Linked DNA regions of Psychrobacter arcticus 273-4. The protein of the gene in region 2 binds, or shares a complex with, the protein of the main gene of each other region. Links are inferred from orthologs where the notes say so. Each region holds a gene or a part of one and is shown on either strand. Other genes may lie near its edges.

The links. The genes of interacting proteins can lie anywhere in the genome.
Region 1: the proteins of PSYC_RS10395 (region 2) and dapF are in contact, whole or in part, in a solved structure (PDB 5YGU), measured with the Escherichia coli proteins. The link is inferred for Psychrobacter arcticus 273-4 from one-to-one orthologs.

Annotation. Positions count from the first base shown.
Region 1 is NC_007204.1:238,455-241,346, forward strand. What follows is about bases 1-2,780. They hold dapF (diaminopimelate epimerase), read left to right. Parts: upstream 1-836; coding sequence 837-1,724; downstream 1,725-2,780. Other genes in these bases: lysA (diaminopimelate decarboxylase), read left to right, coding at 1-500; PSYC_RS01035 (tyrosine recombinase XerC), read left to right, coding at 1,782-2,780. Also shown: more of PSYC_RS01035, read left to right, coding at 2,781-2,819. UniProt on the Escherichia coli protein: Involved in the succinylase branch of the L-lysine biosynthesis and in the biosynthesis of the pentapeptide incorporated in the peptidoglycan moiety. Catalyzes the stereoinversion of LL-2,6-diaminopimelate (L,L-DAP) to meso-diaminopimelate (meso-DAP).
Region 2 is NC_007204.1:2,469,535-2,474,901, reverse strand. Bases 1-2,700 are described here. They hold PSYC_RS10395 (RNA pyrophosphohydrolase), read right to left. Parts: upstream 1,762-2,700; coding sequence 1,240-1,761; downstream 1-1,239. Other genes in these bases: PSYC_RS10390 (OsmC family protein), read left to right, coding at 2,372-2,700; PSYC_RS10400 (NAD(P)-dependent alcohol dehydrogenase), read left to right, coding at 49-1,143. In the rest of the region: more of PSYC_RS10390, read left to right, coding at 2,701-2,785; PSYC_RS10385 (MAPEG family protein), read left to right, coding at 2,800-3,225; PSYC_RS10380 (tRNA dihydrouridine synthase), read right to left, coding at 3,275-4,279; PSYC_RS10375 (UvrD-helicase domain-containing protein), read right to left, coding at 4,400-5,367. UniProt on the Escherichia coli protein: Master regulator of 5'-end-dependent mRNA decay.

The DNA of each region.
Region 1 (2,892 bases), 2.2 Mb from region 2 along the record:
TTGCCAATGCTTTATTACCGAAACTTAGCAAACTTGGCTTGACGGTGTTCTTCGAGCCGGGTCGTAGTATCGTTGCTAATGCGGGTATCTTATTGACGCAAGTTGACGTACTAAAACCGACTGAGCATAAGAATTTTGCCATTGTCGATGCGGCAATGAACGATTTAATTCGTCCTGCTTTATATCAAGCTGAAATGGCAGTGATTCCAAGCGCATTACCTAATAATGGTATCGATACGGAAGGTACGCAGCCGTGGGATATCGTTGGCGCCATTTGTGAAACGGGTGATTTTTTGGCGAAAGACCGTTTATTATCGCTCGCTACAGGGGATGTCTTAGCGATTACGGGTGCTGGCGCTTATGGCTTTACCATGAGTAGTAACTATAATTCACGCCCGCGAGCTAGTGAGGTCATGGTAGCTGATGATCGCCATCAGCTAATTCGCAAACGTGAAAGTATTGAAGCGCTATATGCAGACGAAGTATTGTGGCAAGGTTAACTAGAGTCGGTGAAAAGTAATATCGATACAACAGGTACTACTGGTGCAAATTTTTCTTGCTTGCTGTGCCTACGCAGACAGAGGCTGCAAAAAATTTACACCAGCAATACGGTAGCGACTTTAAAGTATTTCAACTATAGTAAGCAGCATAAAGTATCTCAAAAAGCTAACCCATTATCGTGATGATAGTGGGTTTTTTTATGGCAAGTTTTGATTGAATACATGAATATTAAGAGATGACTATAACTTGGCATTTGATAACGGTGATAGTTATGATTGTAACTGACAGCGTGCTAATATAAGACATATATAAAAATCGGATAGGGTATCAGGGATATGCTAATAGAATTTACTAAGATGCATGGGTTGGGCAATGACTTTATGGTCATCGATTTGGTGACTCAGCGTTTGGACTTAACCAAGGATTTGGTACAGTTATTGGGTGATCGTCATTTAGGTATTGGTTTTGATCAACTGTTGGTGGTCGAGCCGCCGATGCGCCCCGACGTTGATTTTAGTTATCGTATTTTTAATACTGATGGTACAGAGGTTGAGCAATGCGGCAACGGCGCCCGCTGTTTTGCCCGTTTTGTTCAAGCGCGCAAGTTATCATTTAAGCAGCGTCTCCGTGTTGAGACGGCGAGCGGCATTATTTCACTGACGACCGACCATTATGGCTGGGTCGAAGTTGATATGGGTAAGCCCAAGTTTGAGCCAAGCGAGATTCCATTTACCCCAAGAGCCACCACCAAAATCCAAAATGCCTATCATCTGGACGTGAATGGTACGCCTGTGCAGCTTTATGTTGCCAATATGGGCAATCCGCATGCGGTCATCAAAGTTGATGATGTGCTTGATGCCGACGTTGAAAGCTTAGGCAGAGCCATCGAATCACACCCTGCCTTTCCAGAACGCGTCAATGTCGGTTTTATGCAGGTAATGAACCAACGTCATATTCGTCTGCGAGTGTATGAGCGCGGTGTTGGTGAGACACAAGCCTGTGGTACGGGCGCTTGTGCAGCCGTTGCCATCGGCATACGTGAAGGATGGCTTGACGAAGGCGAAGATGTACGTGCCCAGCTCTATGGCGGTAGCATGGTTATCAAATGGCAGCCGGGTTATTCTGTCATGATGACCGGACCAACTGCGTTTGTGTATGAAGGTGTTTTTAGTCCAGATGGCTTGATGGCACAAGCTGGTATCAAGCCCAATCCAGAAATTTAAGAGTGAAAAGTAAATAACAGTTATTTTTACTAGATAGGTAACAGGGTTATTTTCAATATGGTGATGTCGTATACAAATCCTCACGTGACAGACGCACAATCTGATTCACCGTCATGGCTATCAGCAGAATTGGCACTCACCATAGAAGCGGATGCAGCATTACGTGAATTATTAGCGCCTGTGCATCGTTGGCTAAATGTCTTGTCTGTGCGCAATCACTCGCCGCATACATTGACGGCTTATTTTGCTGGCTTAAACCAGTTGGCGCTATTTTTACGCGGGAAATGTTTGACGTGGACACGCTGTGATAAACGCCAATTAGCCCAGCATATCAGTCAACGCCTTGATGAAGATAAGCTTGCGCTTGCCAGCGTCCAGCAAGAACTATCGGCAATCCGTCATTTTTATGGCTGGTTGATAGAAGAGGATTTGGCGCGTATCAATCCAACCACAGGGTATCAGCTTAAGCGCAGCCCTAGACCATTACCCTCTATCGCAGATGTGGATTTATTGACGCAACTGCTTGATCAAGAAATCCCCGATACACCCGAACAAGCGCGCTTGTGGCTACGTGATAAGGCGATGTTTGAGTTACTTTATAGCAGTGGTTTGCGTGTCGGTGAGCTAGTAGCGCTAGATATAGCAGATGTGGACTTGGCTGATTTGCGGGTACGTGTGACCGGTAAAGGTAATAAGACACGTCTAGTACCTTTAGGGATAAAAGCGGCTGACGCCATTCGCCGTTATTTACCCCATCGCAATCTGTGGGTAGAGCAGATGGACACTGCGTTATTTATCAGTGAAAAACTGGGCACGCGTTTATCAACACGGGCAGTGCAGCAGCGTCTCAAAGTTGCTGCTACTCGTGCTGGCATTGCCCAAAATATGTATCCCCATCTGTTGCGCCATTGCTTTGCTTCGCATATGTTATCGGGCAGTGGCGACTTGCGCGCTGTCCAAGAGATGCTTGGGCATAGTGATATCAGCACCACCCAAATTTATACCCATGTCGATTTTGCTAAATTGACCCAAGTCTATGACCGCGCACATCCCCGAGCCACTCACGCATCCAAAGACAGCGATTCAACCACTTAATTTTAAAAGTGTCTTTTATCATAAATATAGTTGAAATACTTTAAAGTCGCTACCGTATTGCTGGTGTAAATTT
Region 2 (5,367 bases):
ATTGATAACCAGTACGGACTAAATAAGTGTTAAAACAAGGAGTATGACATGAGTATGATGAAGTCACTAATATTTATTGAGCCAGGTAAAATTGAAGTTGCTGAGAAAAAAATCCCCGATGTGGGTCCAAATGATGCACTAATAAAGATCACCACAACCACTATTTGTGGTACAGATATTCATATTTTTAAGGGTGAGTATCCTGTTGCCAAAGGACTAACCATTGGTCATGAGCCAGTCGGTATTATCGAAAAGCTCGGTAGTGCGGTAATGGGTTATCAAGAAGGTCAGCGCGTCATCGCTGGTGCAATTTGCCCAAGTTTTACCTCTTATGCCAGCCAAGATGGATTCCCTTCACAAGATGGCGGTTACATTCAGCCAGATGGCACGTGTGCTTGCCACGGCTATAAAGCAACTGGCGGTTGGCGCTTTGGCAACATCATTGATGGCACACAAGCAGAATACGTTTTAGTGCCCGATGCGCAGGCTAACTTAGCGCCTGTACCTGATGGTCTGACCGATGAGCAGGTACTGATGTGTCCAGACATCATGTCAACTGGCTTTAAGGGCGCAGAAAACGCCAATATCAAAATTGGCGATATCGTTGCTATATTCGCGCAAGGGCCAATCGGCTTGTGCGCGACCGCTGGCGCAAAACTGAGAGGCGCCTCGACCATCATCGCCATTGATGGTAACAATGAGCGCTTAGCCATGTCTAAAAAACTGGGGGCAGATATTACCCTCAACTTTAAAGAAGTTGATGTTGTTGACGAGATTATGAAAATCACTGGTGGCCGTGGTGTTGATAGCAGTATTGAAGCACTGGGCTTACAATCCACGTTTGAGCAAGGGATTAAGGTATTAAAGCCAGGCGGTACCTTATCAAGCCTCGGCGTTTACTCCGCAGACTTAAAAATCCCGATGGCATACTTTGCTTCTGGTCTTGGTGACCACACTATCCGCACAGCCTTGTGTCCAGGGGGTAAAGAGCGTATGCGTCGTCTCCTGAATGTAGTAGAATCAGGTCGTGTCGATTTCTCTGAAATGGTGACTCATACTTACGCCCTAGACGACATTGTAGAAGCCTATGACTTATTTATGCATCAGCGTGATGGCGTATTGAAAATTGCTATTAAGCCATAATTTTAGCAATCGTCAATACGAGAAAGCCTGTATCCAGTGATACAGGCTTTCTCGTATTGTATGCTAGAAAATAAAAGCATCCGCGTGTTTTAAAAATCAGAATTGGAGCAAATGATTGTTTTGTTCTGGAATAATAAGTCCTTGTTGGAGCGGTAGTTCAGGTACCAATTCTTGCAAGGCGCGACGATATACTCCGCGTTTAAAGTGAATCACTTGTCCAAGTGGATACCAGTAGCTGACCCATTGCCAGTTATCAAACTCTGCTTTCCCCTCATCAAAGCGGATATGTTGAGTATTCGGCTCATCTAAGCGTAGCAAAAACCATTTTTGTTTTTGCCCAATACACAAAGGGTACTGCCCATGACGCACGTAGCGTTTTGGCAGACGATAGCGCAACCAATCTTGCGTGACCGCCAACAGATCGACATGGCGTGGATGTAGACCGACCTCTTCCCAGAGCTCGCGATACATCGCATCCATCGGCGTCTCCCCACGGTCGATACCGCCTTGAGGGAACTGCCAAGCGTTGTGACCAATACGTTTTGCCCACAGGACTTGCCCTTGTGTATTTGCCAAGATGATGCCGACATTGGCACGAAAGCCGTCTGCATCTATCATGACTTAACCTTTTAAAATGTTCAAAAATAGCTTATTTCAACAATGTACAGTAACAGCAATCGTAATTATTATAGGGTAACTGTTATCGATACTTTGACAAAATAAGATTCATTACCGTTATTAAACCAAGAAACAAGCAAAATGTGTAACAGTATTTTGCTATAAAATGTTTCACAGCTTTAATGATTTAAGATCAAGAGGTTATATAGGTCTTTTTAAGCAGACTTTTGTATGTTTCCAGCAAGGCTGTATCGTTATCAATGCTGATGCTTTAGGGGGTAATGACTTTTAGCACTATAGTCGGTGAAAAGTAATATCGATACAACACGTACTACTGGTGCAAATTTTTCTTGCTTGCTGTGCCTACGCAGACAGAGGCTGCAAAAAATTTACACCAGTAGTACTGTAGCGACTTTAAAGTATTTCAACTATAACTTGGTAATCCAAGCAATGACACAAGTTTTTGATTCATAAAATCTCGTTTTAGCTTATGCTACACTAGTCATATTCTGCTTATCTAAATCAACAATAAAATATCAGATTGATCAAAATACTCTCAGATATTGCATCAATAAAAATTTATTATCAAATAAAACAAGGGTCATCAAACATGTCAGAATCTAAAGCAAGCGTTACATGGCAAGAAAACAAAGCTTTTATGGGTGTATCGCCATCAGGTCACAATGTGCAAATCGATGCCGATAAAGAAAAAGGCGCAAGCCCTATGGAGCTTATCTTATTGGGATTGGGTGGTTGTGCCAGCTATGATGTAGTGGCAATTCTACAGAAATCACGTCAAGAAGTGACTGACGTACGTTGTGAATTGACTGCTCAACGTGCTGAAACCGTACCGGCTGTCTATACTGATATCCATATGCATTTTGTGGTGACGGGACAAGATGTCAAAGACAGCCAAGTAGAAAAAGCCATCAAATTATCCGCAGAAAAATACTGCTCAGCCAGCCGAATGCTGGTACAAGGCGGAGTCAATGTGACGCATGACTTTGAAGTTATCGCAGGATAAAGGCGAGTATATTGATGAATTTATTCTTAGGATTGGTCTCTGATACCGCAGCATCAGCCATTTGGGCAATGGTGGTAGCAAGTCTGTTGCCATTAACAATGGCATTGACTGCAAAAATGCTCGGCGGTTTTAATTTGGCTGATAATGCCCATCCGCGAGAGTTTTTACAAGGCACGACAGGCGCTGCGGCACGTGCTAATGCCGCGCAGCAGAATAGTTATGAGACTTTGCCAGTATTCTTAGCCGCAGTCTTGGCAGCGATGCTGTTTTTTGTGCCACAGATGATTGTGAATACATTGGCTTGGCTATACGTGCTCATTCGCATCGGTTTTTGCGTCGCCTATATTACCAATTTAGCCATGTTTCGCTCCATTCTTTGGGGGCTTTCTATTGCCTGCTGTCTCATGCTCTTTTACTTATCGATTCGGATTAGTATGTAGCGGTGTTTGAGTAAGAATGACGTTTATTCTAAGATAAAGGCAGCTAACGTTATCGTCCACTCATTTGTAGTGCGCTAATGATAGCTGTCTTATTTTTTTCCCTTTTAATACTATCCCATAATATCTTTGCCTCGCTATAGCCCTTGGTGAGCATCGCTAGCCACTGCTTATAACGACCGACCAATACGATATCGCTTTTTGCCGCGCCTTGCAAAAATCTAATCTGATGAGCAATCAGGTCTTGCCATAACAAGGTTGGGGTATTGGACATCTCGCTATCTAAACCACAATCAACCTGCGCAATCAAATCAGGACGGGTCACAGCCCCGCGTCCCAGCATTAAATGCGTTGTTCCTGACTGCGCCATGCAGTTTTGTGCGTGCTCACTATTCCAAATCTCACCATTAGCAATCACCGGTATCTTTAGGCTGTTGAACGCTTGAATTTTATCCCAGTAAGCAGGCGGTTTATAACCTTGGGTTTTCGTGCGTGCATGAATGGTTAGCCAATCAGCACCGCTCGCAGCAATCGCTCCGCGTATATCATCCATGCGACTGGTATCGGTATATCCCAAGCGAATCTTCGCTGATACAGGTATGTTGGCAGGCACGGCTTGGCGTACGGCACTGATAATGTCGTACATCACTTCAGGCTCATCAAGCAACACCGAGCCACCCCGATGACTATTGACGGTCTTGGCAGGGCACCCAAAGTTAATATCAATCGCAGGCGCACCTAACTCACAAGCATGGGCCGCATTTTCTGCCATCAATTGTGCTTCACTACCAAGTAGCTGAATATGAATCGACGTACCGGATGCAGTCTTTGCATCATGATGTAGCTCGGGCACATATTTATAAAACACATGGGCTGGCAACACATGCTGAGTGACCCGAATAAACTCACTCACCGACCAATCATAAGGACGACCTAAATCAGCTGCAATCTGGGTCAGAATTTGTCGCATTAATGGATCGGTCAGACCTTCCATAGGAGCGAGGAGACGAACTGGATTGGCAAATAATTGCTTTATGGTCGTTTGACGTTCTTGCATTGCTTGCGATAAAGAGTGAGGCAAGATATCAGGTTGTTGGTTATTCATGGCTTATTACTTATTAATATAAAGACGTTATAAATTGGCATCGTGGGACAAGTCTAGTGGCTGATAAAAAGGTTAAGAATTACCAAAAACAACTTTTTTCCCTGTCTGTAACCCTGATATTAAGTCTTTAATATTATGAATGTCTAAGTTACTTTGGGCACGTGTGCAAGCAACGTAGAGCAAGCGCAACTCTTCTGGGCTTATCTTTACCGCATTGGTGGTCACATCATAATAAAAATCATCGTCCAACTGCACTTTTCCCCACTCAAGCCCTTTGGCTTTATGCGCCGTTGAGATGACGTAGTCGGCATTCTCGATACTTGATAAGCTATTGACCGCTTGGCTTAAGACATTGGTACCATGATCATCGACTAGCTTCACCAGTGTTTTTAGGTCGCTACCTTCATTGGTCTCAGAATATTCTTGTACATCACCCCAATTATAAAAATATGCTAGCTCGGGTACGCCGTACGCCGATTTACCGTTTTTTAAATTTTCGGCTGCTTGACAGAATTTAAGCATGCGGTCAGTATCGGCTTGTAGTGCCACTTTATGCCCAAGCTTTAGACCAGTTAACAGCTGTGACATTGCCGCGGCATTCGTACGGCAAAGAATGGCGTCTTTTTTACTGTGCACCATGCCTTTATCCGTAGAAGACTGCTTGTTAGGATTGCCTTTAAGCGGTACGTCTTCTTGAAGTGCCTTTAATAGCGTGTTGGCAATCTCAGCAATCGGCTCACCAAAGCGGAAAGACTGGGTCAATAATGTTTGCGGCAATGGCAGTCTTTTCATTGCATTCACCGCACCGCGCCATTCATAAATCTGCTGATGAGCGTCGCCCACATAGATAACTTGGCGAGGCTGCTGGGTCAAAATACCCATCATAAGCGGGTCAGCATCCTGCGCTTCATCGAATAAAATAAAATCCGCTGGGATGCTTGGCTTAGATAATGCCCAAAGTTTTAGATAAATATCATGACCGATACCAGCAGGGTGGCGCGCATCAATTGATTGTAGCCAACGCTGCTCAACAGCAGGGT